4 regions of the Micromonospora sp. WMMD1128 genome follow, and region 2 is predicted to be linked to each of the others. Evidence: riboswitches for the same ligand, from Rfam matches in the RefSeq annotation. Region 2 holds a riboswitch; each other region holds the start of a gene.
The links. Region 2 has a riboswitch for cyclic di-AMP ahead of O7602_RS13030 (transglycosylase family protein). Riboswitches for the same ligand answer to the same signal wherever they lie in the genome.

Region 1 (7,611 bases), 1.4 Mb from region 2:
TCACCATCGGGTCCCGCTCGCCCCGGGCCAGCAGCACCGGCACGTCGACGGCGGCGAGCAGGGCCGGCAGCCGAGGCGCCCCCACCGCGAACGCGGCCGGATCCATGGCCAACCGCCAGCGCCCGTCGCCCCGGCGTAGTCCCGCGTCGACCACCGGATGGTCCGGAGCGAACAGCCCGGCGAGCCCGGACACCCGCAGGTAACGACGGGCCGCCTCGTCACGGGTGGCGAACCAGGTCACCGGCCGGGCGGCCAACTCCTCCGCCTTCGCCAGCTCGGCCGGCGACCAGGCCACCTTGATGCCGAGGCCGACCACCGCGTCCACCGGCAGGCCCCGCCGGCGCGCGGCCAGCGCCAGCGCCACCACGCCACCGAGCGAGTGCCCGAGCAGCACCAGCCGGTCGTTCGGGCCGAGCCGGACCGCCCCGAACCCGTCCACGACGCGCTGAGCCAGGGCCGCGAAGGAGTACCCGGTCACGGTGGCGCCCTCATCGACGGCCCCGGGCGCGGCAGCGACCTCATCGGCGTCTCCCGACGCGGCGGCGACACCGAGCGCGGTCGCGACCCCATCGGCGCCTCCCGACGCGGCGGCGACACCAGGCACGGCCGCGACCCCGTCGGCGTCTCCCGACGCAAGGGCGGCCCCGCCTGTGGCAGCCCTCGGGGGCAGCGGCGGCGACCAGCCGTGTCCAGCCAGGTCGGGGGCGAGCCAGCGTCCTGGCCAGTGACGCTCCAGCAGTGGCGCCCACGGCAACCACACCTCGCCGGTGGCCCCCATGCCGTGTAGGAGCACCAGGTGACGGGTCCCCCTCGCATCGCCCATACGGCGCAGTCTGCCACCGGACGGACACGGTGCGCGAGAGCGGACACCGACGTCACGCGCGCGCGACGCATCGTGCCCGGGCCTCGGCGGCGACGCCGGCTGGACGCCCACCCTGCGCGTCACCCCGCCGGTGCCGGGGCGCACCTATGACCGACTCCGGTCCGACGGTCGCGCACTCCACTCGTGGCCCGGGGCGGAGCGCGGGTGGAACGCTTGGCCGTCTCGGGCGTGCTGAGGCGTCCGTAGCGTTCCAGTCGTCGCCTGAACGGCGCGCGGGTGGAACGCTATGGCCCTCTCGGGCGCGCTGAGACGTCCACAGCGTTCCAGTCGTGGCGCGGGTGGAGCGTGGGTGGAACGCTATGGACGTCTCGGGCGCGCTGAGACGTCCACAGCGTTCCAGTCGTGGCGCGGGTGGAGCGTGGGTGGAACGCTATGGACGTCTCGGGCGCGTTGAGACGGCCATAGCGTTCCAGTCGTCGCCTGAACGGCGCGCGGGTGGAACGCTATGGACGTCTCGGGCGTGTTGAGGCACCCGTGGGCGTTCCCCGTTAGTGGGCTTGGGGGTGTTGACGGCGTGTGGAATCCGGTTGCCATGTGTCGTCGGGTGTTGCGGTTGGGTGGGGTGTCCGGTTCGGGGGTGGTGGGTGGCACTCTGGCGGCGGAATCGTCGCGGGGGTGCGGGCGTTGTAACCCGGTGAACGATCGAGCAAGGCCAGCGCCCGTCGCGGCGCGGCCGACCCGGCCCCCGGGAATGACGGTGGGCAGCCGGTCGTTACACAGTCACTCCGGCCCACCCGCGATGCGGCCCTGGCCCCGCGGACCACGTCGGATCCCCCCGAAACGCTGTGAGCGCCTGACGGTGCTCGCCCGCGCGCCACCCTCCCACGGTGCGTGTGTCGACCCCCGGAATGGAGCCCCCTGATGAACACGATCCTGCGCAAGAGCGTCCTGGGTATCGCTGGTCTGGCGTTCACCGGTGGTGTGTTCGCCGGTCCGATCGCCGCTCACGCCGACACCCCCACCCACACCACCGCCGCCAAGCCCGCCGCCGCCGCGGCCGTGGCGCAGGCCGAGGGCAAGCAGTCGACGATCACGCTCAACGGCGAGCAGACCGCCAACGTCAAGGCGATCATCGCCGCGACGAAGAAGGCGGGCCTGCCCGAGCGGGCGGCGGTCATCTCCATCGCCACCAGCCTCCAGGAATCCAAGCTGGAGAACCTGGGCCACCTCGGCGACACCAACGACCACGACTCCCTCGGCCTGTTCCAGCAGCGCCCCTCCTCCGGCTGGGGCACCCCCGAGCAGATCACCGACCCCGAATACTCCACCCTGGCCTTCCTCAAGGGCTTGAAGCAGGTCGACGGCTGGCAGGACATGCCCCTGACCGAGGCCGCCCAGACCGTCCAGGTGAGCGCCTACCCCGACGCCTACGCCCAGTGGGAGAACCAGGCCACCGACCTCGTCACCAAGCACTGGAACAGCTGACGAACAACGCTGAAGGCCGGCACCCGCAACAACGGGGTGCCGGCCTTCACGCGTACCCGAAAAGGTCAGGCGGAGTAACCTCGCGTGGCCATCCAGTTCGCCAGGTCGGCCGTGGCGACCCAGTACGACGGCAGCGACGGGTCGGCCGAGTCGGCGATGCGTACCGTCCGGCCGTCGTTCTTGTAGCCGATCACGGCGACATAGTGGCCGCCCGGGAACGAGTGCCAGCCGCCGTTCGTGTCGGTGGCGTCGCCGACGATGTTCGAGACGACCGCCCGGCCGTTGCTGACCGCGTTGACGACGTCGGCCCGGAGCCGGTCGACCTGGCCGGGGGTGGCTGCGCCGGCGATCATGCGGGTCCGGTACGGGTCGCCCTTGACCTGCTGGTTGAGCACCCGGGTGGTGTCCTCGGCCGAGTTGGTGCCCATCTCGGTGGTGCCGAGCGCGACGGCCAGCGTGTCCTGGCTGCGCTCGATGCCGGCGGCGCTGAGCGCGTTCCGCACGGCGGCCGGACCGCAGTAGTAGTAGGTGGTCTGGGCCTGGTAGTCGTAGTCGAGCACCTTGCTCGACGGTGGCTTCGGCTTGGCCTTCGGCGTGGTGTCCGGGTCGGCGGACTTGGCCGCGACCTTCGCCACGGGCGAGGCCGTGGGAGAGGGCTTGGGCGACGCGCTCGGCGAGGCGCTGGGCGACGGGACGGCGACCCTGGCCTCGCTCCGGGTCGCGGCGTCGTTGAGGCGGGAGCCGAGGTCCGCCACGGCGGCGGTGTCCCGCTGAGCCGGGGCGCCGTCGGTGGCGGTCAGGGTGGCGCCGGCGCCACCGGCCAGCACGAGGGCCGCCGCCGAACCGGCGATGATCTGGTACGGGCGCTCGGTCGCGAGCCGCCGCAGTTGACGCTTCAGGTGGTGCTTCACGGATTCCTCCACGGGGGTGGGCGGCACACGCCGGCCCTACGCGCGGAGGGACTCACGCGCGCTGACGGGCTGGACGGCCGCGGGTGATGGCCCGGGACGCCGGGCGGATCAGGGGTCGGGTACGCGTCGCCTCAGGCGCGCGCCGGCCCCCGCAGGCCGTGGAGGCGGGGGGACGATCGGGGGTTGGTTGACACGAGGAGGTAGCTCCTTCCGTGGCCGCCGACCGGGTTAGCTGACGGATTCGGGCGGGAAGTACGCCCTACCGCGGGCCGTGGGCTCCGCGGATTCACCCCGGTGTTGCTGTGGGTCCCCGGTTCGTATGCACGATTAGGCGGGTCGGCACGGCGACGCCATCGGCGATCGACAACCGCACCGGACGCGCCGACACTACCGATGGGTACGACACATGCCAAGCGCTCCCACCTGCGGAAACGTGCTTGGCGACTACAATTTCGGTGCAGCCGATCACTGACGTGACTCAATGGGACAAGGGGCTTCGACGACGCCGGCCGGCGGAAACCGGACGTCCGGCGGGAGGAAAAACGGACTCCGGCCGCGAAGCAGGACATCGGCTCGGACGGCACACCGGGCCGGTGACCCGGCTCACCGCGTTCGGTAACGATTCGGCCGAGGCAGCCACTCAGCCGAGGCAGCCACTCAGCCGAGGCAGCCACTCAGCCGAGGCAGCCACTGAGCCGAGGCAGCCACTCGACCCGGGACCGCCGCCCGACCCGGGACCGCCGCCCGACCCCACACCGCCGCTCAGCCGACGCGGGCCGGACGCCAGCGGGCGCTGCGCACCGGGGCGGGCACCGGGACACGGGTCGCCGGCGCGGCCCGGAACGCCGGCGCGGGCCGAAGCGCCGTCGCGGCGGCGTACGCCTCGGCGGCGAGCGTCCGGGCCGACTCGGCGGCCAGTTCGGTGTCCCGCCACGCCAGCCGTTCCCGCTCGGCGGCCGTCTCCCAGGCGGCTCGGCGGCCGTCACGGACCGTCCGGGCCAGCACGATCTCCTGCGTCGCCGGGTGGTGGCAGGGGTCCCACCCGTTGCGGCCGGCCAGCACGTCGGCGAGCTGGCGGGCGGTCAGGTCGCCCCGCCAGTGCGCCGCCATCGCGGCGTGACGGAGCCAGCGTTCCCGCGCCGCGTACTCGGACGGGGTGCGAGGCGTATGTGGTTCGGGCAGGGCGGCGGTGCCGGCCAGGCGGCGGGCGGCCGAGTCCGCCTCGTCGTACGCCGCCCAGGCGCGCTCCGCCTCGTCCTGGGCGGCCAGCCACCGCTCGCGGCGACGCCTGGCGGTCTGGGCGGCTCCGGCGGCGGCCACCGCCACCTCGTCGGCGTACCGGGTCAGGTCGGCCCGGTGCAGTGCCTCGACGTCTGCCGGGTCGGGTTCGGCCTCGGTCACGGCGTCTCGTTCGGGGCGGGCGACCAGGACGGTGAGCAGGACGAGGGCGAGCACGGTCAGGGCCGACCAGATGGCGGCGGCCTCGGGGACCGCGGTGAGGAAGTTGAGGAGAACGGTCTGTGACATCGGCGGGCACCTCACGGGAGACGGTGACGGGGAATTCCGCACGGCCGGTCGGGGCGGGGGGGCGCGACCGGGATCCGGACGCGGCCGGGCCGCCGAGGGCGGGTGCGGGTGAGGTTCGGGTGGGCGGCGGGGGCGGGCCCGCGGCGGGTCAGTGCGCGGGCGGGGCCCGCGGGCCGGCCGGTGCCGGCGGCGGACCCGCCGGGACCGGGTGCCGACCGGCGGGGCGGACGGCGTCGCCCTCCGGCTCAGGCTCCGGGACGCCGGTGGCGACGGTCTGCCGCTCGGTGGCGGCGTCGTGCGCCACCCGCGAGCCGGCATCGCCGCGGAACGTCGAGCCGGCATCGCCGCGGAACGTCGAGCCGGCATCGCCGCGGAACGTCGAGCCGGCGTCGGCGCGGAACGTCGAGCCGGCGACCGGGCCAACCGAGCCGCCCGGCGCCGGCAACGAAGCGGCAGCCGGCAGCGTGGCGGCGCCGAACGAGAAGGCGACGACCACGGCCAGGCTGGCAAGCATGCGTGCGGCCCAGCGCGCCACCCACCACACGGGACAGGTGAGCGCGATCGGAAGCACGGGTACAAATTACCCGCGATCCCACCACCACGCACCGTCACCCGGCGTGTCGCAACGCCACCGATCAGCGTGGACCGGTCAGTCGGGTCGGCGCGACTCGGCGTACTCGATCGGGCGGTCGGCGTCGTCGGCGGCCGGCCGGGGTGCGGGCACGGCCGGGGCGGTGGCGGCGCGGGCCCGGCGCGACGGGCCGAGGAGGCGCATCATCGGCACCTCCACCCAACGGTGCAGGGCGGCGGCGAGCGCCAGGGTGAGCAGCAGGAAGCCGAGCACCGCGAGCGGGCCCCGCCACCCGGGCAGCCCGGTGCCCCAGTCGCCGGTGAGCCGCAGGATGGTCACCATGACCAGCACGTGCACGAGGTAGAACGCGAACGAGACCTCGCCGAGCCAGACCATCGGGCGGGACCGCCACGGGGTCCGCCGGCCCCGCACGTCGGCGTCCGCCGCGGCGGTGATGACCAGCAGGTACGCCACGGCGAGCAGCGCCGCCCAGAACTCGGCCCGGATCCACAGCGCGGCGACCACCCAGGTGGTCACGAAGAGCGCGCTCGCCACCGTCAGGTTCGGGCCGCGCCAGCGGTTGCGGCGCATCAGCTCGGCGGCGGCGGCGCCCATCCAGAACTCGAAGGAGCGGGTGACCGGGAAGATCTGGGTGAACCACCACCGCTGTTCCTCGGGCACCAGGTGCTGGCCCGGCCAGAGCGCCAGGATCAGCAGCGGCGCGGCGACGAGCACGGCCGCCAGCACACCGGTACGCGCCCGGCGCAGCCACGGCACCACGAGCGGCAGGCACAGGTAGAACGCCAGCTCGCAGGAGAGCGACCAGCTCACGTTGTTGACGCTGTAGAAGTAGCCGTTGAGCGGGATCCACGCCTGGACCAGGAAGAGGTTGCCGATCGCGGCCCACGGCAGGACCGGGTCGGCGAACCAGGCCGCCACGGCCAGCGCCGCCACGAACGTCACCACGTGGTTCGGATAGATCTTGGCGAACCGGCGCCGTAGGAACGTTCGACCGCGCTCGCCGTCCCGGTACGACCAGACCAGCACGAATCCACTGAGGATGAAGAAGAACTCGACGCCGGAGAGCCCGAGACTGAAGGCGCGGTCCACCACCGCCTTCAGGTCCGGCTCGGCGACGATCCGCATGGTGCCGGCGTGGAAGCCGAACACCAGGAGAGCGGCCACCCACCGGAGCCCGGTCAGCGACGGCAGCCGCGGAGCGCGGGTGGTGGTCGGCGCACTTGTCATCCCGGGGACCCTACCCGTGGCGGGCGGCCCGCCGCCGCGCGGCGGCGGCCGGCCGGGGCCCGGGGAACGCCGGATAAGCTTTCCGTTCCCGCACGTGCGGGGCCGGTCCCGGCCTCGCCGGGCCCGCACGGAAGGTGAGCGACCGGATGCACCAGCGGATCCTGCTCCGCGCCCGCAAGGGCCCGTTCGACGTCCTGACGCCGGAGGAGACCTTCGCCGGCAACTGGATCGGCGACAACAGCGGCAACCTGGTGTTCAGCCACGCCGCGCACAAGCTGCTGGCCACCGGCACGGCGCAGATCACCCCGAACCGGGCACCGGCCGACCCGCGCGACGCCGACGAGATCAACGAGCGGTACGACGTCTTCGTGGTGCCGCTCGCCAACGCCTTCCGCCGCAGCTTCGTGCGCCGCCTCAACCCGCTCACCCGGCTGATCGAGCGCCTGAAGATCCCAGTGGTGGTCCTCGGCGTCGGCGTGCAGACGAACGTCGACGGGGACCGGGAATACCTGCGCCAGATCGACGAGCCGGTCAGCGCGTTCTGCCGGGCCGTGCTCGACCGCTCGCACAGCATCGGGGTACGCGGCGAGATCACCGAGAGCTATCTGCGTACCCTCGGCTTCTCCGCGGTGGAGCAGATCGGCTGTCCGTCGATGTTCCTGCACGGCGACGAGTTCCGGCTGGCGAAGAAGCGCCCCGAGCTGACCACCGACGCCCGGATCGCGCTGACCATCTCCCCGTACGTCGCCTCCATGGCCAAGGTCGTCCGCCACCACCGGGAGCGCTACCCGAACCTGTGCTACATCCCGCAGGACCTGCGGACCCTCGGCACCCTGCTCTACGGCGACGCGCCCGAGCACCGGGGCAAGCGCAGCGAGATGCCGCTGCACACCTCGCACCCGCTCTTCGTCGAGGACAAGGTGCGGATGTTCGTCGACCCGTGGACCTGGATGTCGCACCTGTCCGGCTTCGACTTCAACTTCGGCACCCGGATCCACGGCACCATCACGGCGCTGCTCGCCGGCACCCCCGGCTACCTCTTCGCC
Region 2 (7,611 bases):
ACCCACCCGCTCGTCACCGGGCTGCGCAAGGCCCACGGCGAGGGCGGCGACAGCGCCGCGCTGACCGAGACCGCCGAGCTGCTGTACGGCATGGCGCTGCTGGCCGAGGGAGGCGAGCTGACCGACCCGGCCCGCTTCACCCGCGTCCTCGCCGACCGTCTCGCCCGCAACCTGTAGGTGCAAGGCGGGGCCCCTTTTTATCGCCTACGCGATAGGAAGGGGCCCCGGTTAACACCTCTGCCGGGCGAGCCGGGGGAGGTGGATCAGAACTGTTAAGCGGGGCCCCTTCCTATACCGCAGGCGTTAAGCGGGGCCCCCGCCTTCATAGCTGGCCGGGGAAGAAGCCGTGGCGGGCCAGCGGCTCGACGATCTGGTGCTCCTCGTACGACAGGTGCGACAGCAGCGTGTCGGTGAGCAGGTCCACCGCCTCCTGCAACGCGGTGAAGTCGCCGGGCGAGCCGATCAGCTCCACCAACGCCCGGTCGACGCTCTCCACCACCCCGTGGATCACCACGTGTTCCTCCTCGAGGCGGTCCAGCACCGGTGCCAGGCCCGCGTCGGAGCGGCGCAGGTGCGGGAAGATCGAGGCGTCCTCCAGGCCGTGGTGCTGGGTCACCACCGTGCAGTACGCGGCGCAGTACGCGCCGAGCGTCCAGTTGTTCTGCCGCATCGTCATCTCGTTCAACGCGGCCCGCGCCCCGCCCGGCGAGACCGTGCCACGCGTGACCTGTGCCAGCAGGTCACGCACCTGGGCCAGCTCCTGGCGCAGGTGGTCGTGCACGTCCACCAGGTGCTGCCCGGCGGCCTGCGCACGGGCCGGGTAGACGTGTCCGGCCGGCGCCGGTGGGGCGCTCGGCCGGTCCGCCTCGTCCCAGAGGCGGCGCGCGCTCAGGCGTACCCCCGGATCCGGGGTGGGGGTGACCGCGAGCGCGGTCGGGAAGCCGGTGGCGGCCTGCTCCTCGGCGACCGCGCGGGCGCCGCTGCCCGGCGTGGTGCGCTCGGCGGCGACCAGCTCCCGGACGGCCGGCGCCACCTCCTGGGCGAAGAGTTGGATCGCGCGCGGCTCGTCGCTGCCGAGGATGAAGGTGGTGATGCCGTGTTCCAGCGTCAGCCCGGCCAGCTCCTCCACCCACTGTTCCGGCGGGCCGGCGAGGAAGCCGGTGGACGAGCGGGCGAACGTGCCGGTGACGTTGAGCATCCGGCGGATCGCGCCCGGGTCCCGGCCTGCGGCCCGCGCGCCGTCGTCGACGAGCGTGTTGAGCGCCGGCAGGTCGTCCGGCCCTTTCGGCAGGTACGCCAGCGACGGCAGCCAGCCGTCTGCGGCGCGCCCCACCAGCCGCAGCATGCGCGGCTTGTACGCGCCGACCCAGATGCCCACCGGGTGCGCCGGGGCCGGCCCGCGTTTCGCGCCGACCACGCGGTAGTGCTCGCCGGCCACCCGGATCATGCCGCGCCGGCCGGTGTCCCAGACCTCGCGGATCACGGTGATCGCCTCGTCGAGCGCGTCGACCGCCGCGCCGGGGGAGAGCCGCCGGCCGCCGGTCGCCTCGATGGCGTCCCAGAACGCGCCCGCGCCCAGCCCGAGTTCGATCCGGCCACCGGTGAGCAGGTCCAGGCTGGCCACGCTGCGGGCCAGCACCACCGGCTGACGCAGCGGCAGGTTGAGCACGTTGCCGGCCAGGCCGATCCGGTCGGTGGCGGCGGCCACGTACGACATCAGCGTCCACGTGTCCAGGAAGCCGGGCTGGTACGGGTGGTCCTGGAACGTGACCAGGTCCAGCCCGGCCTGCTCGCAGAGCGTCGCCAGCGCCACCACCTGCTCGGGGTGCCCGGCGGCGGGGGTGAGGAAGCCGCCGAAGGTCAGCTCGTGTCCGTGTTCGGTCATCCGCCCCGCTCCTCGCGTGATCTTGCCCGGTCCCGCCCACGGTAGCTCCGTCGTCGGGCCGGACGGCCGTGTACCCGGCACCGATCCCGTGCGGCGCGACCGATTCCGCCCCCACCGCGCTCGCCTGGCCCGATCGCCCGGCTGGGTGAAGAACGTCACAAGAAGTGGGCAATCGCGGATATTCGTCCCTAGCGTCGGTTCCGTTCGCAGACGCGGACACCACGGGCCGGTAACGCCTAATCCCGCCGCCGGCCCGGCGGAACCGAAACTCGGGCGGGAGCGGGGGACCCACAGGTTCCACGGTGCACGTCACCTCGGGGTGAAGCCGCCACCGGCGGCCGGGCTCCTCGGCCCGAACCCGACAGCTCACCTCGTCGGCGTGGAGGAATCCACATGTCAACTGCATACTCAGCCCGGCACCGCCGGAGCGTGGTCCACCGCGCCACGGCCCGCCGGACCGCTGTCGGCGCGATCGTCGCCGGCGCCGCCACCGGCGCCGCGGCACTGCTCGGGCCGGCCGCGCCGGCCAGCGCCGCGAGCGTGAACTGGGACGCCGTCGCGCAGTGCGAGTCGGGCGGCAACTGGCACATCAACACCGGCAACGGCTACTACGGCGGGCTCCAGTTCTCCCGGAGCACCTGGAACGGCTACGGCGGCCAGAAGTACGCCGACCGGGCCGACCTGGCCAGCCGCTCCGAGCAGATCGCCGTCGCCGAGAAGGTCCTGCGCGGGCAGGGCATCGGCGCCTGGCCGGTCTGCGGCAAGAAGGGCGGGTCGACGAAGAAGTACGCCGCCAAGGAGTCCGGCTCGACCACGTCCGCGAAGAAGGCCACCTCCTCGCAGAGGGCGTCGGCGCCGAAGAAGGCGTCCGCGCCGAAGCGCTCCAGCAGCGCGCCGGTCGCGGGCACCTACCTGGTGCGGCCCGGGGACACCCTCTCCGAGATCGCCGCGACCCAGCACGTCGACGGGGGCTGGCGTGCGCTGTACGCGGATAACCGGGCCGTGGTCGGCGCGGACCCCGGCCTGATCTTCCCGGGTCAGCGGCTGCGCCTGCGCTGATCCTGAGTCGTGTCGCGTCGCGATCCTGGGGACCGCGTCGCGCCCACGAGCGATGCGAACGCCCGGCCGGGCCGTCCGGCCGGGCGTTCGCCGTCGCGCGACACGCCGGGAACGGCCGGCGTACGTCCTGCGTGCGGCGTCGGCGGCCGGTCCGGTACGGCGGGTGACGAGGTTCCGACGTCGACGGTTGCTATGGTCACGAGGCTTGGCTAGGACGTGAAGAAAGCGCGGATATGACCAACGATGCGTTCTCGGCCGCCGCGAGCCTCGACGAGCTGCTGACCCGCACCCAGCAGGCGCTGGCCGCGATGCGGTCCCGGGCCACCGTGCACGCCGACGGCGAGCCGGGCGAGCTGCTCCGGGCCGAGGGCACGGCGGCCGGCGGCCGGGTGCGCGCGGTCGCCGTCCAGGGTGGCCGGTTGGACTCCGTCGCCGTCGACCCGGCGCTGGCCGACGAGCCGCTTGACGTCCTCTGCGGACACCTCGTCGTCGCCGTCAACGCCGCGCTGACCGAGTTGGACGCGCAGGTCAGCGCCTCGGCCCGGGCGGACACCGACGCGCTCGCCGCCCGGCTCGGCGGCCTGCCCGACCAGGCGGAGCTGTTCAGCCGCGCGATGCACGAGGTGGCCGCGCGCATCCGGCGAGACCGCGCCGTCGCGTCCCGCGCCGCCCGCCCCGCCTGACCAGGTCCGTCCACCCGGCCGGCCCATGCGGCACCGGCCGCGCCGCGTCCGACTGCTCGCCCGGTGCTCCGGCAAAGCGCCGGCGTCGGCGAACGCGCCTTCCCTGGTCTGCTTACTGGGATTGACCTTCCGAATAGCGGGAACGGCAGAGATCTTGGTAGGAAAGTGCCCCCATAGGGGCCGTTTCGTACCAAGATCTCGAAGCCGGGAGCCGGGAGCCGGGAGCCGGGAGCCGGGAGCCGGGAGCCGGGAGCCGGGAGCCGGGAGCCGGGAGCCGGGAGCCGGGGATACGGAACGGCCGGCCGTCGAGGAGGACGACGACCGGCCGTTCCGCGTCGCGGTCAGCTCAGCGTGACCGCGGTGTCGTCGACGACGAAGGACGTCTGGAGCGAGGCGTCCTCCACGCCGCTGAACGAGATGGTCGCCGTGGTGCCGGCCAGCGACGAGACGTCGAAGGACCGCTGCACGTAGCCGGTGGCCTTGTTCAGGTTGGAGTAGGTGGCGAGCGTGGTGCTGCCGGCCTTGACGGTCAGCTTGTCGTAGGCGGTGGTGCTGGTCGACTCCGCGCTGTCGATGTGCAGCCAGAAGCTCAGCGTCGCCCGGCACCCGGACGGGATGGTCACCGACTGGCTGAGCGTGTCGGTGTGCGAGGAGCCGTAGCCGTCGAGCCACGCCTTGTACGAGCCGCTGTGGGAGGCCTGGCCGCTGTCGGTGGTGATGACGCCGGACGTGGCGCTCCAGTTCGCGCTGCCCGACTCGAAGCCGGGATTGGCGAGCTTGTTGCCGGAGCAGCCGCCCGACGGCGGGGTGGAGGTGGCGGTCGGGGACGGCGTGCCGCCGCCGGAGCAGGTCGGGTCGCCCGACTGCGCCGGCACGCTCACCGCGTCCCAGGCGGCCTTGACCGTGTTGAACTCGGTGCAGCCGCTCGGGTAGAGGTTCTTCGCCGCCTGCAGCGTCCAGGTGCGGTACTTCAGGTACGACGAGGACGAGGTCTTCAGCAGCATCGCGTTATACATGATCTTGATGGCCTTCTGGATGCCCAGGCCGGTCACGCTGCCGCCGTTGCAGGTCGAGCTGCTGGGCTGCCCGTTGGTCGGGCTGTTGCCGTTGGCCAGCAGGTAGAACCAGTGGTTGCCCGGTCCGGCGGAGGCGTGCACCTCGCCGGAGGGCACGCTGCTGGAGTAGCAGTTCGGGTCGCCCAGCGCCGACGGGTTGTACATGTTGCGGATCGGGCCGGAGCCGACCAGGTTGATCTTTTCGCCGACCAGGAAGTCCGGCGCGTCGTAGCTGGACGGCTCGTTGGCGAACCACTCGGTGGCCGCGCCGAACGTGTCCGCCACGAACTCCTGGGTGCCGCCGCGGGAGATACCGCCCGGGGTGTGGTCGTCGATGCCGTGGCCGATCTCGTGGGCCACCACGTCGAGCGAGCCGATCCACTGGCCGGCGGTGTTCTTGCCGATCTGGACCTGGGAACCGTCGTAGTAGGCGTTCTGGTCGTTCAGGCCGACCCGGATCGGCCAGTAGCCGCCGTTGCCGTCGGCGCCGTTGCGGCCCAGCCACTGGCTGAGCATCTTGTGCTCGGTCTGCGCGCTGAACAACGCGTCGACGCAGCCGGTCTCCTTGTTGGTGGCGGTGCCGTTGCCCCAGGCGTCGTCGGTGCCGCTGAACGTGCTGTTGTTCGCGGCGTCCTGGCAGCTGAGGTTGGTGACGCTCGGGTCCTTCATGGTGTAGGTGCTGCCCGACTTGGTGGTGTTCAGGGTGAGCGGGCTCGGCCCGTTCCAGGCGCCGGTGCCGGTGCCGTTCACGACGTGCTCCAGGGTGCCCAGGACGGCGCCGGTGTGGGCGTCGACGTCGACGGTGAGTCGGCTCGGCCCGTCGGCGCCGGTGCCGCGCACCGTGGTCTCCCAGGCCAGCGCCGGCTTGGCGCCGAGCGTGTAGACGACGAGCGTGCTGCCCTCGACCGCGCTGACGGTCTTGAGCTGGGCACGTGCCGTCTTGACGGCGGCGGCCGAGGTCAGCTTGGGGGTGGTGGCGAGGGCGCCGATGGGGCGCTGCTGCGCGACGGAGGCGTACTTCAGGTTGCCGGCGGAGTCGGTCGCGAGCACGAAGTCGCCACCGACCACCGGCAGGCCCTTGAAGGTGCGCTCGTAGGGCACGTACTGGGTGCCCTCGGAGGAGATGACGGGCTTCTGCACGAACGCGTCGTCGGAACCGGCCTGGAGGTAGGCGGGACGGTTCGCGACGAGCGTGCGGGCCGACTCGGCGGCCGTGGCGCGGGCCTGGGCGAGGCTGGGTGCGGCGGGCCCGGGCGGCGCGGCCTGCACCGCCGCGGCGGTGCCGGCGGCGAGCACGCCGGCGGCAGCCGCGCCGGTGAGCGCGGCGAGGCGAGGTGAGAGCTTCAAGAGGGTTCGCTCCTGTTCTGAGGCGCGCCGCACGGAGCCCGGTGGGGTCGGGCGGCGCGATGGTGCGAGGCAGGTGACGGTCGGTCTCCGGAGCTGCCGGCGTGGCTCCGGGTCGACGGATCGACCGTCCGAGCCGCCGGGGGTTGGCGACTCGGAGAGCACGATCACACGCCGCTGGATCCGGGAGCAATGGGTGACCTGGGCAACCGACAGCCGTCGGACATCCCGCCGGCACGGCGAATTCAGGAAGCCATGATCTTCAATAGCCCCTGATCAGGGGGAACATTGTCGGCGACCGCCCGGCGGGTGTCCGACCTGCGTGCAATGCCGCTGTTCGCCGATGGCGCACATAGATTCAGCGCGGCCCTCGGGTCCGCGTCGGCAGCCCGGTCGGCACCGGCGGCAGCGAGGGAGAACCGGTCGGCCCCGGGAGGGGCGTCCCGCTCGGACTCGCGCTCGGGGTCGGGCTCGACGGCGTGGCGCTCGGCGTCGGTGCGGCCGACCGGCTCGGTGCCACCGTGCGCGGCGGCGGCGCCGGGCGGGTCGGCTCCGGAGCGTCGCGGGGGAAGGCCGGGTCGTGGAAGCGGTAGCGGTCCGGGTCGAGCTTCATCGCCTCGGTAGCCCGGGTCATGAACTGCCGCCAGATCGGCGCGGCCCCGGTCGAGCCGTACACCTCGTAGCTGCCGCCACTGGTCCGCAACGGCTTGCCGTCGGTGGTGCCCAACCAGACCGCCGAGGCGAGCGCGCCGGTCCACCCGACCATCCAGGTGTGCACGTTCTTCGTGGTGCTCTGCCCGGCCTGCCAGGTGCCGGTCTTGCCGGCGGAGTCCCAGCCGTTGTCCAGCCGGGCCGCCCGCACGCGGCGCAACGTCCAGTCGAGCTGGTTCACCGCCTCGGCGTCGAGGTCGAGATCGGTCTGCCGGAGCCGTTCCGTCCACACCGTGTCGTCACCCTTGGTCACCGACCGGACGAAGTGCGCGTCGGCCCGCCTGCCGCCGGCCGCGAACGTGGCCATCCCGTTGGCGTGGTCCTGCACGGTGATGCCGTACTGCCCGATGCCCACCTCGGTGGAGAAATGCTCCGCCAACCCGTCGGCGGGGTCGTCGCGCAGGTCGACCCGCTGCGGTCGCGGATTGCCCCGGACGGTCTCCCACATCGACTCCACGCCCGCCTGGCGGGCCATCTCGATCACCTTGGCGGTGCCGAGCTTCTCGGTCAGCTCGAAGTAGGTGACGTTCAGCGAGGCGACCGTGGCCTCCCAGAGCGCGCAGTCCGGCTGGCAGGGCGCGTGCTCGGCGTTGCGGATCGGACCGGCTGCGCTGCCCCGGGTGCGCCCGGACGCGGGGAACTCCTTGGTGTCCGGGGAGTCGAACCGCTGCTTCACCGAGATGTCGTCGCGCACGGCGGCGGCCAGGTCGTACACCTTGAAGGACGACCCCGGCGGGTGCTGGCCGAAGCCGCGCGCCTGGCCCTGCTCGTCGGTGTACCAGCCGGCGTAGTCGGCGCCGGAGCCGCGGTCGCCGCCGTAGTAGCCGAGCACCCGGCCGCTGCCCGGCTCCACCGCGACCAGCGCCGCCTGCCA
Region 3 (7,611 bases), 3.0 Mb from region 2:
CGGTCCCGAGGTGCTCGGCAGCGTGGAGTACGCGGTCACCGTGCTCGGCACGCCGCTCGTGGTGGTGCTCGGTCACGACTCGTGCGGCGCGGTTCAGGCGGCCCGGGAGGCGGTCCGCACCGGCGCCGCCCCGGCCGGACACCTCGGCGCGGTGGTGGACGCCGTCTCGCCCAGCCTGCTCCGGGCCGCCCGGCAGGGGGTCGAGGATCTCGACGGCATCATCGACGTCCACATCGCGCAGACCGTGGAGGCCCTGCTGGCCCGGTCGACGGTCCTCGCCGGGCGGGTGGCGGGCGGGGCGTGCGCGGTGGTCGGCATGTCCTACCGGCTCAGCGGCGGCGAGGTGCGGACGGTGGCGCAGTCACCGGCTCCGCTGCCCGCGCCGGCCGCGCCGGCGGATCCGGCGCTCGCCGGCTGACCGCACCGGACAGACGGAAGGGGCCGCCCGCGGGCGGCCCCTTCGCGCGCGTGTGTGTGGCGTCAGAGCAGCGACATGTGCACGTGGTCGGTGTGGTTGGACGGCCCGCTGTAGGAACTCCAACCGGTCGCCGGGAACCAGATCTGCCGGTTCCAGATCACGTAGTAGATGCCCAGCCGGTCGGCGTTGCGGATGAGGAACGCGGCCACCTCGTTGCCGTACCTGCGGGTGTCGTTGTTGTGCCACGGCGAGAAGCCACTCTTCTGCAGCGACCAGTCGCAGGCCTTGCCCTTGGGGTGCTCCCACGGCCCGCCGGGGCGGTAACAGCCCACGAAACGGTTGAAGCCGGCCCGCTTGACCTCCTTGTAGGCGTGCAGCGTGCGCGGCGTGACGCAGCCGGAGGTGGTCGGGTCGTTCTCGCTGCACGACTCCGACTTCCACCCGCCGTCGGCGGTGCGGCCGGGGCCGACCTTGGCGACCGGCGACGTGGCCGAGACCAGACCACCGGTGAAGCCCAGCCCGCCGACGAGCTTCAGCGCCTTCTGCGCCTCGGTCCGCTCCCGGGCCATCGCGTTCGTCTGCTTCTCCTGCTCGCGCACCTCGGCGTCGATGGCCAGCTTGGCCTGGGCGGCGCGGTTCTTGGCGGCGTTGATGGCGGTGAGCCGTTGCGCGTTGAAGAGGTTGAGTTCGTCCAGAGCGTTGGCACGCCTGACGAACGAGTCGGGCGAGTCGCTCTCCAGCAGCATCGCCATCGCGCCCATCCGACCGGTCCGATAGGACTGTGCCGCGATCTGGTTGACCTGCGGGCTGAGCGCCTCCAACTCGGCCTCCGCCGCGCTCACCTCGGCGGCCAGCAGCTTCTGGCGTTTCTGCGAGGTGGTCAGCTTCGTCTTGGCCTGGAGGTACGCCCGGTTGGCGGAGTCGATCGCCTCGGTGATGAGCGGCGGGTCGTCGTCCTCCGCGTGCCCGGAGGGGCTGGGCGCGGCGGCGTGCGGGGCGGCTGTCGCCGGGGTCGGCCCGGCCAGCACGGCGCACGAGGCGAGCACGGCCACCACGGGTGTGAGCCAGCGGCGCAGGGGTGCCGTCACAGTGTTCCCTTCCGTCGGCCGCCGACCGGGTTAGCTGACGGGTTCGGGACGGAAGTGGCCCCTACCGCTCGCGCGGATTCACCCCATGTACCTGGTTCCCCGGCTCGCCCGGAGGCGATTGGGCGGCGGTACCGCAGGCACCGGTGCGTGCCTTCGGCGGTGACCGGCAGCGAGGTTACCCGACACCCCGACCGGGGATCTACGTCCGGAAGCCGACCAATCGCGAGAATTCGACATTGCCCAGCGTGACCAGCATCGCGTTTGATTCCGGCCGTCACGCTGCGGAGTGTCACCATGCGGCCTGCGTACTCCTCGGGTCGCCGGGCCAACGTTCGGCGGGCGCCCCGCCGAGCGCCTCAAGCGCCTCGTCCCGCTCCCGCGGCGACCGCGGGGCGGGCGGCGCCGGGTCGTCGTCCGGCCCGCGCCGCCCGGCGGTGGTGACGACCGCGGCGAGGGCGGTGGTCAGAGGTACGGCGGCGATCAGGCCGATGGTGGCCACCGCGCTTCGGACGATCTCCTGGGCCAGGAACTCACTGGTGAGGATCTCGTTCACCGGGCGGGAGTCGGCGACCAGCAGGAGCAGCAGCGGCAGTGAGGCGCCCGCGTAGGCCAGCACGATGGTGTTGACCGTGGACGCGATGTGCGCCCGGCCGACCCGGGTGGCCGCCCGGTAGAGCGCCCGCCGGGACAGCCCCGGGTTGGCGCGCGCCAACTCGGTGACGGTTGCCGCCTGGGTGACCGTGACGTCGTCGAGCACGCCGAGTGAGCCGATGATGATGCCGGCCAGCAGCAGCCCGTGCAGGTCGACGTCGCCCTGGAACATCGACAGCGTGGTGGCGTCCTCGCTGCCGAAGCCGGTCAGGTGGGTGGCGGCCGTGGCGAGCGTGCCGAGCGCCCCGGTGACCACCAGGCTGCCGAGCGTGCCGAGCACCGCCACCGACGTCTGCGCGCTGATCCCGTGCGTCAGGTAGAGCACCACGAACATGATCAGGGCGGCGCCGACGATCGCCACCGGCAGCGGGGACCGGCCGGCGCCGATCCCGGGCAGCACGAAGCCGAGCAGGATGGCGAAGCTCGCCACCAGGCCACCCAGCGCGGCCAGCCCGCGCCACCTGCCGAACGCCACGATCGCGGCGGCGAAGAGCGCCACCAGCCACACCAGCGGCGTGCCGCGCTGGTGCTCGGCGATGTGGTAGGTCGTCGCCGCCGGATCGGCCGGGTCGGTCAGCTCGACCAGGATCACCTCGTCACCGACCTCGACCCGGGGCGCGCCCGGCCCGGCGGGGATCGGCGTCTCGACCTCCCGGCCGGCGTCCGGGCCCTGTTCCGCGGCGACGGTCACGGTGCCGCACCGCCCGGCGGCGCCCGCCGGCTCCTCCGGGGTCGGCGGGCAGGGCTCGGTCACCACCCGGGTCACCGTGCCGTGGTGACGCGGCACGTTCGCGCCGCCCGTCGGCTCCGGTCCGTGCCGGGGCCACAGCGCCAGCGCCGCGACCACGGTGAGCACGAACAGCGGCACCACGGTCGCGACGAGGATTCGGCGTACGCGCGGCGGCGCGGGGACGGTACGGCCGTGGTCGGCGCCCACGGGCCCGTCAGCCGCGCTTCATGAGACGGCCCACGGCAGCCATCATCTCGGTCGCCATCTCGTCGGCCCGGCCCTCGGCGGCGCCCTCGTGCATGCAGTGCCGGGCGTGGCCGTCGAGCAGGCCCAGGGCGACCTTGTCCAGCGCGGCCTGGACGGCCGAGATCTGGGTCAGCACGTCGATGCAGTAGCGGTCGTCCTCGACCATCTTCTCGACGCCCCGGACCTGGCCCTCGACGCGCCGGAGCCGGGCGAGGAGCTGGTCCTTGCTGGCGGTGTAGCCCCGGGTCGGGGTGGGCGGCGTGGTCATGCGCCGAGGATAGCGTACCCCTCGGGGGTATGCTAACGTTCGACTCCTACCCCTGGGGGGTATCGGATCGGAGGGCGAGATGGACACCACCTACCAGGTCAACGGCATGACCTGCGGCCACTGCGTCAACGCGGTGAGCGCCGAGCTGACCGCGCTGCCGGGCGTCACCGACGTCCAGGTGGACCTGGCCACCGGCCGGGTCACCGTCACCAGTCAGAGCCCGCTTGACGCGGACGCCGTACGCGCCGCCGTGGACGAGGCCGGCTACGACCTCGCCGGGGCCTGACGGGTCCACGGACCCGCGCAACCGAGGAGGCACCGATGACCGCCACGGGAAAGGCGCTGCCCACCGCGCCGAACCAGATCGAACTCGCCATCGGCGGGATGACCTGCGCGTCCTGCGCCGCCCGGATCGAGAAGAAGCTCAACCGGATGGACGGCGTCGAGGCCACGGTGAACTACGCCACCGAGAAGGCCACCGTCCGGTACGCCGACGAGGTCGCCCCGGCCGACCTGATCGCGACCGTGGAGAAGACCGGTTACACGGCCGTGGTGCCGCCGCCGCCCGCGCCGGCTCGCGAGACCGTGGCCGGTGAGCCGGCGGACGAGCTGCGCGGCCCGCGTACCCGACTGTGGGTCTCCGCCGTGCTGACCCTGCCGGTGATCGTGCTGGCCATGGTCCCGGCCTGGCAGTTCGACTACTGGCAGTGGCTCTCGCTGACGCTTGCCGCGCCGGTGGTGGTCTGGGGTGGGCTGCCGTTCCACCGGGCCGCGCTCGTCAACCTGCGGCACGGCGCGGCGACCATGGACACCCTGGTCTCGCTCGGCACGCTCGCCGCGTTCGGGTGGTCGCTCTGGGCGCTCTTCCTCGGCGACGCCGGCATGCCGGGGATGACCCACCCGTTCCGGTTCGACATCACCCGGAGCGACGGCGCCGGCAACATCTATCTGGAGGCCGCCGCCGGGGTGACCGTCTTCATCCTGGCCGGTCGATACTTCGAGGCCCGCGCCAAGCGCACCGCCGGCTCCGCCCTGCGGGCCCTGCTCCAACTGGGCGCCAAGGACGTGGCGGTACGACGCGGCGGGCAGGAGGTCCGGCTCCCGGTCGACCAGCTCGTGGTCGGCGACCGGTTCGTGGTGCGCCCCGGGGAGAAGATCGCCACCGACGGCGTGGTCGAGGAGGGCACCTCGGCGGTCGACGCCAGCATGCTCACCGGTGAGTCGGTACCGGTCGAGGTGGGCCCCGGCGACACGGTGGTCGGCGCCACGATCAACGCGGGCGGCCGGCTCGTCGTTCGGGCCACCCGGATCGGCGGGGACACCCAGCTCGCCCAGATGGCCCGGCTGGTGGAGCAGGCCCAGACCGGCAAGGCCGCGGTGCAGCGGCTCGCCGACCGGATCTCCGGCGTCTTCGTGCCGATCGTGATCGCCCTGGCCGCCGGCACGCTCGGCTGGTGGCTCGCCACCGGCGCCGGGCCGACCGCCGCGTTCACCGCCGCCGTGGCCGTCCTGATCATCGCCTGTCCGTGCGCGCTCGGCCTGGCCACCCCGACCGCGCTGCTGGTCGGCACCGGGCGCGGCGCGCAGCTCGGCGTGCTGATCAAGGGGCCGGAGGTGCTGGAGTCCACCCGGCGGGTCGACACCGTGGTGCTGGACAAGACCGGCACCGTCACCACCGGCCGGATGGCGCTGGCCGAGGTGCGGCCCGCCACCGGCGAGGACGCCGCCGAGCTGCTCCGGCTGGCCGGCGCGCTGGAGGCGGCCTCGGAGCACCCGATCGCCCGGGCGGTCGCCGAGGCGGCGGCCCAGGCCGGACCGTCGGTCGCGGTCGACTTCGCCAACGTCGAAGGGCTCGGGGTGACCGGCACCGTCGACGGGCGGAGCGTGGTGGTCGGGCGGAACCGACTGCTGCGGGAGCGCGGTCTCGACGTACCCGAGGAGGTGTCGCGGGCCGCGACCGGCGCGGAGGCCGCCGGCCGCACGGCGGTCCTGGCCGGCTGGGACGGGCGGGCCCGCGGGGTGCTCGCGGTGGCCGACGCGGTGAAACCGACCAGCCGGGCGGCGGTCGACCGGCTGCGCGGTCTGGGGCTCACCCCGGTGCTGCTCACCGGCGACAACGCCACCGTGGCCGCCACCGTGGCCGCCGAGGTGGGCATCGACGAGGTGATCGCGGAGGTGCTGCCCGCCGACAAGGTGGCGGTGGTCGAGCGGCTCCAGCGCGAGGGTCGGGTGGTGGCCATGGTCGGCGACGGGATCAACGACGCCGCCGCGCTGGCCCGGGCCGACCTCGGCCTGGCCATGGGCACCGGCACCGACGTGGCGATCGAGGCCGCCGACCTGACCCTCGTCCGGGGCGACCTGCGGGCCGCGGCGGACGCCATCCGGCTCTCCCGGCGCACGCTCGCGATCATCAAGGGCAATCTGTTCTGGGCGTTCGCCTACAACGTGGCGGCGCTGCCGCTGGCCGCCGCCGGGCTGCTCAACCCGATGCTGGCGGGTGCGGCGATGGCCTTCTCATCGGTCTTCGTGGTGGCGAACAGCCTGCGGCTGCGGCGGTTCCGCCCGATCGGGTGACGTTGGATTGGGCCGGCGGCCGTCGGGGTAATCAGTTGTCGTCACGCAACTGCTGAGTTGGAGGTTCCCATGGGTCTCGACGACAAGATCGACAACACGTCCCAGGACACCGCGGGCAAGGTCAAGGAGGGCGTCGGCCGGGTCACCGACAACGAGCGCCTCGAGGCCGAGGGCCGCAACGACCAGGCCGGCGCCAAGCTCAAGCAGGCCGGCGAGAAGATCAAGGACGCCTTCAAGAGCTGACGTACGCCTCGCACCACCACCGGGCCGGCCTTCGGGCCGGCCCGGCGTGCTGTCCAGGACCATCCACGGTCGCTCACCCGGGGCCACCCCGGCTCGCGTTCGGTGCATAAGATGCGAAGCGACCTCGATTCCGGCAGGAGCTGTGCGATGGCCCAACCCGCCGACCCGTCCGGCCTCGGCCGGGTCCTGTCCGAGACCATGGCCGCGTTGCAGCGGCACAACGCCGCCGACGCCGGTGCGCCGCCCGCGCCACCGGAAGGCGTCGGTGAGGCCGCCGACGGCCTGATCCGGGTCACCGCCGGCCTGCCCGGCCGGCTCACCGCCGTGGCCCTGGATCCACGGGTCATGCGCATGCCGAGCGAAACCCTGGCCGAGGAGATCGAGGCGGCGGTCAACGCCGCGCTCACCGACCTCCAGGAACAGGCCACCGCCGCCGTCCCCGGCCAGGTTGACCTGGGCTCCCTGGGCGAGCAGCTACGCCGGATCCAGGAGGACGCCGGCCGCCAGTTCAACGCGTTCACCGACGCGCTCGTCGAGGCGCAGGACCGGCTCTCCAAGCGGGACGGTCGCTGATGCCGGTCGAGGTCGACCCCGACGCGCTCGGCGCATCCGGGCAGGCGCTGGGCGGTGCGGCGACCCGGTTCGGTCAGGCGCTCACCGCGTTCCGGGCCGAGCTGGCCGGATTCGGTCGCCCCTGGGGCTCCGACGACATCGGCTCGCTGATCGGGGCCGCGCACGACGAGGTCTCCGCGTTCGCCTTCGAATGCTTCGACACCGCGCTCGACGAGATCTCCGCAGCCGGCATCGATCTCGGTGACATGGCCGCGCGTTACGCCGAGGTCGAAGCCAGGATCACGCAGGGCTTCGACGGTCTGCGCCGGTCACTGGGAGGCTGACGATGGGCTTGGAGCTGCCCGGCGAGCTGCGGTCGCTGCTCGGCGTCCTGGGCTACACCTGGCCGGAGGCGGACGAGGTCAAGCTCTTCGAGATGGGCAACGCCTGGATCCGGTTCTCCGGCACCCTCTCCGGCGTGGTCGCCGAGGCGAACACCGGGGCGGCGGCGGTCTGGACGCAGCACACCGGCCAGGACATCACCGCGTTCCAGACCTGGTGGAACCGGGAGGACAGCCCCGCCGACAGCCTCCGCGACGGGGTGACGGCCGCGGTGCTCACCGGCACCGGCCTGATCATCTGCGCGGCGATCGTGCTCGCCCTCAAGGTCGCCGTCATCGTGCAACTGGTCATCCTGGCCATCGAGATCGCCCAGGCCATCGCCACCGCGGCGGTCACCTTCGGCGCCTCGCTGCTGGAGATCCCGGTCTTCCAGCAGTTGACCCGCACGATCGTCGGCAACCTCGTCCAGGAAGTCCTCTGGAAACTCGTCGACGGGTGA
Region 4 (7,611 bases), 1.6 Mb from region 2:
GGCCGAGCTGCCCGCGGCCACGGTCGAGGCGGCCGAGGCGCTGCTGGCCGAGGTCGAGGGCACGGTCGGCGTGATCACGCCGGTGCCGCGCCGGGACGAGGTGGCCGGCTGGCTGGGCCAGCTCGGCGCCGGCCGGCTCCAGGTGGTGACCAGCCTCCAGGCCAAGGGCATGGAGTACGACGGGGTGGTGCTCGTCGCGCCGGGCGAGATCCGGGCCGACCCCGGTTCGGGGGTACGCACGCTCTATGTCGCGCTCTCCCGGGCCACCCAGCGGCTGACCACGCTCGACCCGGTGGGCTGACCCACCTCACTTGCACACATAGCGATGTGAGCATAGATTGGTTCCGGCCGAGCTATGGGGCGGAGGGTGTGCGCGTGGGTGCAGGTCATGACCACAGCGGCGCGGTGACCAACGCGGCGCAGCGCCACGCCGGCCGGCTCTGGGCGGCGTTCGCGCTGCTCACCGTGCTGATGCTGGTCGAGGCGGTGGCCGCCTTCACGACCGGCTCGCTCGCGCTGCTCTCCGACGCCGGGCACATGTTCACCGACGTGCTCGGCATCGGCATGGCGCTCGCCGCGATCACCGCCACCCGGCGTGCCCGGACCGACCCGCAGCGCACATTCGGGCTCTACCGGCTCGAGGTGCTCGCCGCGCTCGCGAACGCGGTGCTGCTCGGCGCCGTCGCGGTCTACGTCCTGGTCGAGGCGGTACGCCGGTTCGGCGAGCCGCCCGAGGTGCTCGCCGGGCCGATGCTCGTGGTGGCCGTGCTCGGGCTGCTGGCCAACATCGCCGCCTTCGCGCTGCTGCGAGCCGGCGCACAGGAGAGCATCAACCTGCGCGGGGCATACCTGGAGGTGCTGGGCGACCTGCTGGGCTCGCTCGGGGTGATCGGCGCGGCGATCGTCATCGCGTTCACCGACTGGTGGTGGGCCGACCCGGTGGTCGCGGTGGCGATCGGCCTGTTCATCCTGCCGCGCACCTGGCGGCTCGGCCGGGCCGCGGTACGCATCCTGGTGCAGGCCGCGCCGGAGCACCTCCAGGTGACCGCGGTGCACGACCGGCTGGCCGCCGTGCCCGGCGTGGCGGAGGTGCACGACCTGCACGTGTGGACACTCACCTCGGGGATGGACGTCGCCTCGGCGCACCTGACCACCGACCCGCGCGCCGAGGTCGCCACCGTGCTCGCCGCCGCCCGGGCCGCGCTGCACGAGGACTTCTCGATCGATCACGCCACGTTGCAGATCGAACCCGGAGCGTCCGCCGGCGGCTGCGGCCCGACCGAGTGGTAATTAGAACAAACTTAAATCTGGGTGGCTATTGTTGACAATTGCCGGTTTTGCCCGGTATTCGGCTCCGGCTGGTGGAGCCGGGTCCGGGCCGCGCCGGTAGGCTCGATCGCGGCCAACCCACGGGCGTCACTCCGGCGCCGGTGGAGCGGCCATCGCCTAATCGCCCGTGGGGCGAGCCGGGGAACCACGTACGTGGGGTGCATCCGCGTCAGCGGTAGGGATCTTCCGTCCCGAACCCGTCAGCTAACCCGGTCGGCGGTTGACGGAAGGACACGTGAATGCCCACAGTGGCACCTGTACGACGGACGGCCGCCCGGTTGGCGGCCCTGCTCGTCGCGACGCTGGCCCTCGGCGTCGCGACCGTGCCGGTCTCCCCCGCCACGGCGGCGCCGACCGGCCGGCTCGCCGCCGCACCCGGCGACGACGACGAGGGCGGCACACCGACCCTGCGCGCCCAGCTCGACGCCGCGAGCAAGGGCTGGCTGGAGGCCAAGGCCGCGCTGAACAACTCGGTCAACCGGCAGAAACAGCTCAACGACCGGCTCACCACGATCGGCGCGGAACTGACCGAACGCGACGCCAAGGTCGGCGAGATCGCCGGGGTGGCGTACCGCACCGGCCGGATGGGCACCGCCGCGGCGCTGCTCGCCAGCAACAGCCCGGAAGGTTTCATGGACCGGGCCGCGGCCCTGGAGACCGTCGCCGCGCACGAGGACCGGACCCTGCGCGAGCTGATCGCCACCCGGGACGAGGCGGTCCGCACCCGCGCCGCGCTCACCGTCGAGATCAGCGAGCAGCGCAAGCAGGTCGCGGTGATGGCCAAGCGCAAGGAGCAGGCCGAACGGGCGTTGGAGGTGGCCAACCGCAAGCCGCCGGCGAGCGCCGGCAGCAGTGGCGGCGGCAGCAGCGCCCGAGGCTCGTCCTCGGCCAACGCGAAGCCGGCCAAGCGCAACTCCGACGGCTCGTGGCCGGCGGAGTCGTGCAGCGTCAACGACCCGACGCCGGCCAGCGGCTGCATCACCCCGCGCACGCTGCACGCGCTGCAACAGGCCAAGGCGGCCGGCTTCACCAGGTACGTCTCCTGCCACCGACCCAGCGGCTCGGGTGAACACCCGAAGGGGCGGGCCTGCGACTTCGCGGCCCAGAAGAACGGCTTCGGCGGCGTCGCCAGCGGCGGCGACAAGACGTACGGCAACAACCTGTCCGCGTACTTCATCCGCAACGCCGACCGGCTCGCCGTGCTCTACGTGATCTGGTTCAAGGAGATCTGGCTGCCCAGCAGCGGCTGGAAGTCCTACAGCGGGGGCAACGGCGACCCGTCCAGCGACCACACCAACCACGTGCACCTGTCGGTCTACTGAGCACTACGCTCCCCGACGTACACCGGGTGTCGCCGCGTGGCCCACGACGTGGGCCACGCGGCGGTCGACGATCGACGCATGGGACGACTCTCCCCCGCCGGCCGTAAGGCGCTGCTCACCGCGCACCTGGTCACCTCGCTGGGCTGGCTCGGCACCGACCTGGGGCTGCTCGCGCTCGGCGTGGCCGGGCTGCGCGGCGCCGACCCGGAGGTGGTGTACCCGGCGGCGGCACTGCTCGCCACCTGGCTGTTCGCGCCGCTGAGCGTGGCGGTCTGGTTGGTCGGCACCGCCAGCGCGCTGCTCACCCCGTGGGGTCTGCTGCGCTGGCGCTGGGTGCTGGTGAAGTTCGCGCTCACCACCGTGATGCTCGGCCTGGTGCTGCTCCTGCTCACTCCCCGGATCCGGCACCTCGGCGCGCTCGCCGGGGCCGCCGACACCCACCTGCGGGTGGATCTGGTGGTGCCGCCGGCCGTCTCGACCACGCTGCTCCTGGTCGCCACCGTGCTGTCCACGTACAAGCCGTGGGGTCGGCTGCGCCGCAGCGGCTGAGTCGCCACGTCAGGCCGGTCGACCCTCCAGGGTCGCGCCGAGACGGGCGGCGAGACCCAGGTGGGCGGCCCGGGCCTGCCGGAACGCGTAGCCGAACAGCGGTGCCGGTGCGGTGAGGGTGATCTCCACGTCGATCCGCACCACGCCGTCGGTCTCGTCGCGCATCCGGGTGTGGTTGCGCACCGTCGTCGCCGGCTGTTGCCGGGCCACGGTGACCACCTCGTCCTCGTTGGCGATCAACACGTCCGCCTGGTAGGTCACCGGGAAGTGCAGCGGGCCGAGCTCCAACCGGTCGGTGATCGCGTAGCTCGCCAGCGCGCCCGGCCGGGGCGGCAACTGCCGGACCCGGACGATCAACGGATGCAGCTCGCCCTGCCGGCTCAGGTCGCCGAGCAGGGCCACCGCGTCCGCCCGGCTGCACCGGGCCTGCACGGTGTAGCTGAAGCTGTCGCTGCTCTGCAACCCGCCCCCCTCGCCGTCATGGGTCCGGACGATCGTCCCGTACCGGGGCCGGGCTGGCAACGGGTCGAAGGTCCCCGACCGGCGAGGGCCGAGTGGAGTCAACGCGACGCGCCGACGTGGGGTGGGCCGGTGACGGTCAGGCGCCGGGGAGCACCTCGGGCGCCTCGTCGGCGAACCAGGGCTCGGGCGCGCCGAAGAGGCCCAGCAGGCCGGTCACCCAGAGCTGCCGGTGCACGAACCGGCTCGGCTCGGTGACCACGAGCTTGACGCCGCTGACCTCGCACGTCTGGAAGCCGGCGACCATGGCGCTGATGCCGACGGAGTCGATGAACGTGACGAGCCGCATGTTGAGCTCGATCCGTGCGGGGCGGCCCTTGGCCAGCACCTCGGCGATCGACTCCCGCACCTCGTATGCGGTGTCGACATCGATCTCCCCACGGGGCGCGATCTGGACAACCCCACCCGGACGCATCGACTTCACGATCGACAGGCTCACGCGAGCACCTCCACTCGCCCCTTCGGGCGCCTCATCAGTACGCGGGCCGCGACCGAGAGTATTCCTCCAACGGCCCCGGTCGCCACCCCCGGGGATGAGCAATTTGCGGACTGGGCACACCTGGGCGAACCCAATCCGGACTTACGGGTTCCGATTTCCCCTTCGACGCGGACCGCGATCGGCCGAACGACAGGTCCGAGTCGGCCGATCCGCTGACCCAGGGTAGCGGGCGCAGGCACGTCGCGACCAACACCCGCCCGCTCGGCGCGTTCACCCGCTTCGTCCCGTTCCGCCCCCGCTTCCCACCTCCCGGTACCCGCCGTCCGCATCTCGGGAGCCCGGAGATCTTGGTACGGAATCGCCCCTCCGGGGGCGGCTTAATACCAAGATCCAGCCGCGTGGGGTTTGGCGGAGGGCTTCCCGGGGCACTGCGCGTGGGAGTGAACCGTGACGCGCCGGATGAACGCCGGAGTCCGAAGTGGCCGTCGGGCTTCGGCACCCGAGGAGGTAGAACGATGTTCGGATCCAGCCTGATGGACCGCCGCAGCAAGCCCGAGCGGGTCGCCGACCAGGCGTGGCAGCACCTGCTCACTGCCGTCGGCGCCGCCGGTGACAGCGTGCGGGACGCCGCCCTCTCCGCCCGCCGCAACTCCTCCGGCCTGGCCGACGACGCCACCGACCTGGTCGGCTCCGCCGCCGACGAGGCACGCCGCCGGGCCGGCCTCGCCTTCGACGCGCTCGCCGGACGCCGGCCCGCGCTGCCGTGGACGTTGCTGATCGCGGCGGCCCTGACCGGCGCCGCCATCGGCTGGGCCGCCGGCACGGCCGCCCGGGCGGCCGGCAGCCGGGGACGCGACGCCGACGAGATCGAGTTCGTGGACGTCGACCGGCCGAACTCCCCGGCCGGCCTGGACGGCTGACCGCACCTCGTCCCGCACGCGGCAGCCGTCCTCGGTCACGGCTCCGGTCACGAAAGCGATGGCCGCCCCCGGTACTCCGGGGGCGGCCACCTGTGTGATCGGCAGTCGCGGTCAGCGGGCCGCGCAGGACACCGTCGGCGCCCGGTTGCCGCCGGTGACGGTGCCGGTGAAGCCGACCGTGGTCGATCCGCCGACGGCGAGGTTGCCGTTCCAGCCGGCGTCGGTCACCGTCACCGCCGAGCCGGTCTGGGTGTGCGACCCGCCCCAGAGCTGGCTGATCCGCTGGCCGTCCGGGAAGGTCCAGGTGAGCGTCCACCCGGCGATCGGCGTGGTGCCGGAGTTGCGCACCGCCACCTCCCCCTGGAAACCACCCGGCCAGGTGTTCGTCATCGTGTAGGTGGCCGCGCAGCCGCGCCCGGTCGACGTGGGGGTCGGCGTCGGGCTGGCCGAGGTCGGCGTGGGCGTGGGACTCGGCGACGTGGGCGTCGGGGTCGGACTCGGCGACGTCGGGGTCGGCGTCGGGCTGGCCGAGGTCGGCGTCGGCGAGGGCGTGCCGCCGAGCCGGTCCGCCACCAGCACGCCCCGGCCGTTGGTGCCCAGGTAGACCCGCCCGTAGACGCGCGGGTCGCCGGTGAGCGCCTCGCCCGCGTTGCCGTACTGGTGCTGGTCGTCGTTGATCCGCACCCAGGTCGCGCCCGCGTCGTCGGAGCGGTACACGCCGTGCGTGCCGTCGACCGTGCCGATGGTGAACAACGCCGGGTACGTCTTCCCCGGGGCTGCCTTCCCGAAGCCGACGTTCACCGCCGTGGACACGGCGGACGTCTTCGTGAAACTCGCGCCGGAGTTGGTGGAGTGCCAGAGACCACCCTCGCCGGCCAGCCAGATGTCGCCCTCGACCCCGGGCAGCGCCTTGAACTTGACCCCGGTGGTGGGCAGGCCGGTCGCCGCGGTGGCGGTGAAGGCCGCCCCGCCGTTGGTGCTGACGTAGAACTTCCCGCCGCTGAACCCGTAGAACTTGTTCGGGTTGACCCGGTCCGACTCGACCGTGGCGTTGGCCGGGATGCCGGTGGCGGCGGTCCACGAGTTGCCGAAGCCGACCGAGCGGACGACCTGCTGGCCGGCGTCGCCCGGCGACCAGACGAACTGACTGCCGTCGGCGGACGCGGCCACCGTGCCGCCGTTGTTGATCCCACCCGGCTCGGTGCCCTGGAACCAGTTCGCGCCACCGTCGGTGGAGAACGCCACGTGGCTGTCGTTGGGTCGGTCGGAGTCGGTGAAGTTGCCGGCCCGGACCATGATCGCCGGCTTGGTCTCGGCGTAGTCGAGGCTCGTGGTGCTGGTGAAGACCGGCTGGGTGAACATCATCGACGGCACCGCGCCCAGGTCGGTGTGGCGGAAGCCGCCGATGTCGCCGAGCCCGCTGATCAGGGGCGCCCCGGTGGGCGGGCTGATCAGGTCGAGCGCGGCGGTCTCCTCCAGCCCCTTGACCATCGGCGTGATGGTGAAGGTGCCGCCGGTGTCCCACTTGGTCAGGCCGGTGGTGCCGTAGATCGTCGCGCCGGTGCCGTACATCATCCGGTCGCTGTCGAACGGGTCGATCTCCAGCGACTCGTTCATCCAACCCAGTTTCGGGGTCTCCTCCGGCGGCGCCGGGTTGGCGCCGAACGTCAGCCACGGCACCGAGCTGACGTCCATGGCGTACTTCTTGCTGCGGTTCGGATAGCTGGTGAAGTCCCAGATCCGGGTCCAGGTCGCGCCGCCGTCGGTGCTGCGCCAGAAGATCGCGTCCGGCCACCAGGAGATCTGGGTGGCGACCATCAGCGTGTTCGGGTGCTGGCGGTCGATGGTCAGCCCGGAGTAGCCGAAGTAGGCGTCACCGCTCGACGCCGGGACCGGGCTGATCTGCGTCCAGGCGCCGGTGGCCCGGTTGAACTTCCACACGTCGCCCTTGCCGCCGTCGTACGGGCCGCCGGTGTCGCTGGTGGCGATGTAGAGGTAGCCGCCGACCGGGTCCACCACGCCCTTGTGCGCCAGGTAGCCGGTGGGCTGACCGGGGATCCGCTCCCAGGTCACGCCGGCGTCGGTGCTGCGGTAGACCGGGTTCTGCTTGTCCGCCACCCCGACGTAGATGGTCTTCGTGGCGGTGCCGGCCGTACCCGTGCTCTTGTCGAAGCTGACCCAGGTCAGGCCCTGGTTCTGGCTCTGGTAGCCGGTGCTGTCGTTCGGGTCGGCCCGGTAGTTGCCCACGTTCGGGAACGCGGTGACCTTGGCCCAGGTCGCCCCGTAGTCGGTGCTGCGCCACAGGCCGTTGCCGCCCTCGGCGCCGTAGTAGAGGACGCTGTTGCGGTTCGGGTCGACCGCCAGCCGCTCCCCCATGCCCCGGCCGGGCATGTTGCCGCCGTTCTTGAACGGCAGCTCGGTGGCCTGCCAGGTGGCGCCCTTGTCGGTCGAGCGCAGGATCGCCCCGTGGTTCGGGTCCCAGTCGTTGGTGTACATGCCGACCGCCGCGTACACCCGGTTGGTCTGCACCGGG

Region 1: linked by a shared signal. The riboswitch ahead of O7602_RS18800 (C39 family peptidase) and the one ahead of O7602_RS13030 (transglycosylase family protein) in region 2 are both predicted to bind cyclic di-AMP.
Region 3: linked by a shared signal. The riboswitch ahead of O7602_RS26040 (hypothetical protein) and the one ahead of O7602_RS13030 (transglycosylase family protein) in region 2 are both predicted to bind cyclic di-AMP.
Region 4: linked by a shared signal. The riboswitch ahead of O7602_RS06155 (hypothetical protein) and the one ahead of O7602_RS13030 (transglycosylase family protein) in region 2 are both predicted to bind cyclic di-AMP.

The regions. Positions count from the first base shown of each region.
Region 1 covers NZ_CP114902.1:4,217,424-4,225,034, forward strand. The annotation lists gene O7602_RS18790 (alpha/beta fold hydrolase) at 1-823, opposite strand, end outside; gene O7602_RS18795 (hypothetical protein) at 1,745-2,308, shown strand; gene O7602_RS18800 (C39 family peptidase) at 2,374-3,219, opposite strand; cyclic di-AMP (ydaO/yuaA leader) riboswitch at 3,422-3,563, opposite strand; gene O7602_RS18805 (hypothetical protein) at 3,982-4,746, opposite strand; gene O7602_RS18810 (hypothetical protein) at 4,895-5,317, opposite strand; gene O7602_RS18815 (acyltransferase) at 5,396-6,565, opposite strand; gene O7602_RS18820 (polysaccharide pyruvyl transferase family protein) at 6,712-7,611, shown strand, end outside.
Region 2 covers NZ_CP114902.1:2,847,308-2,854,918, forward strand. The annotation lists gene htpG (molecular chaperone HtpG) at 1-177, shown strand, start outside; gene O7602_RS13025 (LLM class flavin-dependent oxidoreductase) at 323-1,885, opposite strand; cyclic di-AMP (ydaO/yuaA leader) riboswitch at 2,136-2,280, shown strand; gene O7602_RS13030 (transglycosylase family protein) at 2,279-2,944, shown strand; gene O7602_RS13035 (YbaB/EbfC family nucleoid-associated protein) at 3,178-3,627, shown strand; gene O7602_RS13040 (M4 family metallopeptidase) at 3,969-6,029, opposite strand; gene O7602_RS13045 (transglycosylase domain-containing protein) at 6,385-7,611, opposite strand, start outside.
Region 3 covers NZ_CP114902.1:5,807,038-5,814,648, reverse strand. The annotation lists gene O7602_RS26045 (carbonic anhydrase) at 1-418, shown strand, start outside; gene O7602_RS26040 (hypothetical protein) at 481-1,506, opposite strand; cyclic di-AMP (ydaO/yuaA leader) riboswitch at 1,510-1,641, opposite strand; gene O7602_RS26035 (YibE/F family protein) at 1,796-3,094, opposite strand; gene O7602_RS26030 (metal-sensitive transcriptional regulator) at 3,102-3,401, opposite strand; gene O7602_RS26025 (heavy-metal-associated domain-containing protein) at 3,481-3,687, shown strand; gene O7602_RS26020 (heavy metal translocating P-type ATPase) at 3,723-5,975, shown strand; gene O7602_RS26015 (CsbD family protein) at 6,045-6,218, shown strand; gene O7602_RS26010 (YbaB/EbfC family nucleoid-associated protein) at 6,366-6,791, shown strand; gene O7602_RS26005 (hypothetical protein) at 6,791-7,114, shown strand; gene O7602_RS26000 (hypothetical protein) at 7,117-7,611, shown strand.
Region 4 covers NZ_CP114902.1:1,256,317-1,263,927, reverse strand. The annotation lists gene O7602_RS06165 (AAA family ATPase) at 1-301, shown strand, start outside; gene O7602_RS06160 (cation diffusion facilitator family transporter) at 376-1,290, shown strand; cyclic di-AMP (ydaO/yuaA leader) riboswitch at 1,434-1,564, shown strand; gene O7602_RS06155 (hypothetical protein) at 1,569-2,651, shown strand; gene O7602_RS06150 (hypothetical protein) at 2,730-3,200, shown strand; gene O7602_RS06145 (SRPBCC family protein) at 3,210-3,662, opposite strand; gene O7602_RS06140 (STAS domain-containing protein) at 3,799-4,158, opposite strand; gene O7602_RS06135 (hypothetical protein) at 4,674-5,078, shown strand; gene O7602_RS06130 (cellulose binding domain-containing protein) at 5,190-7,611, opposite strand, start outside.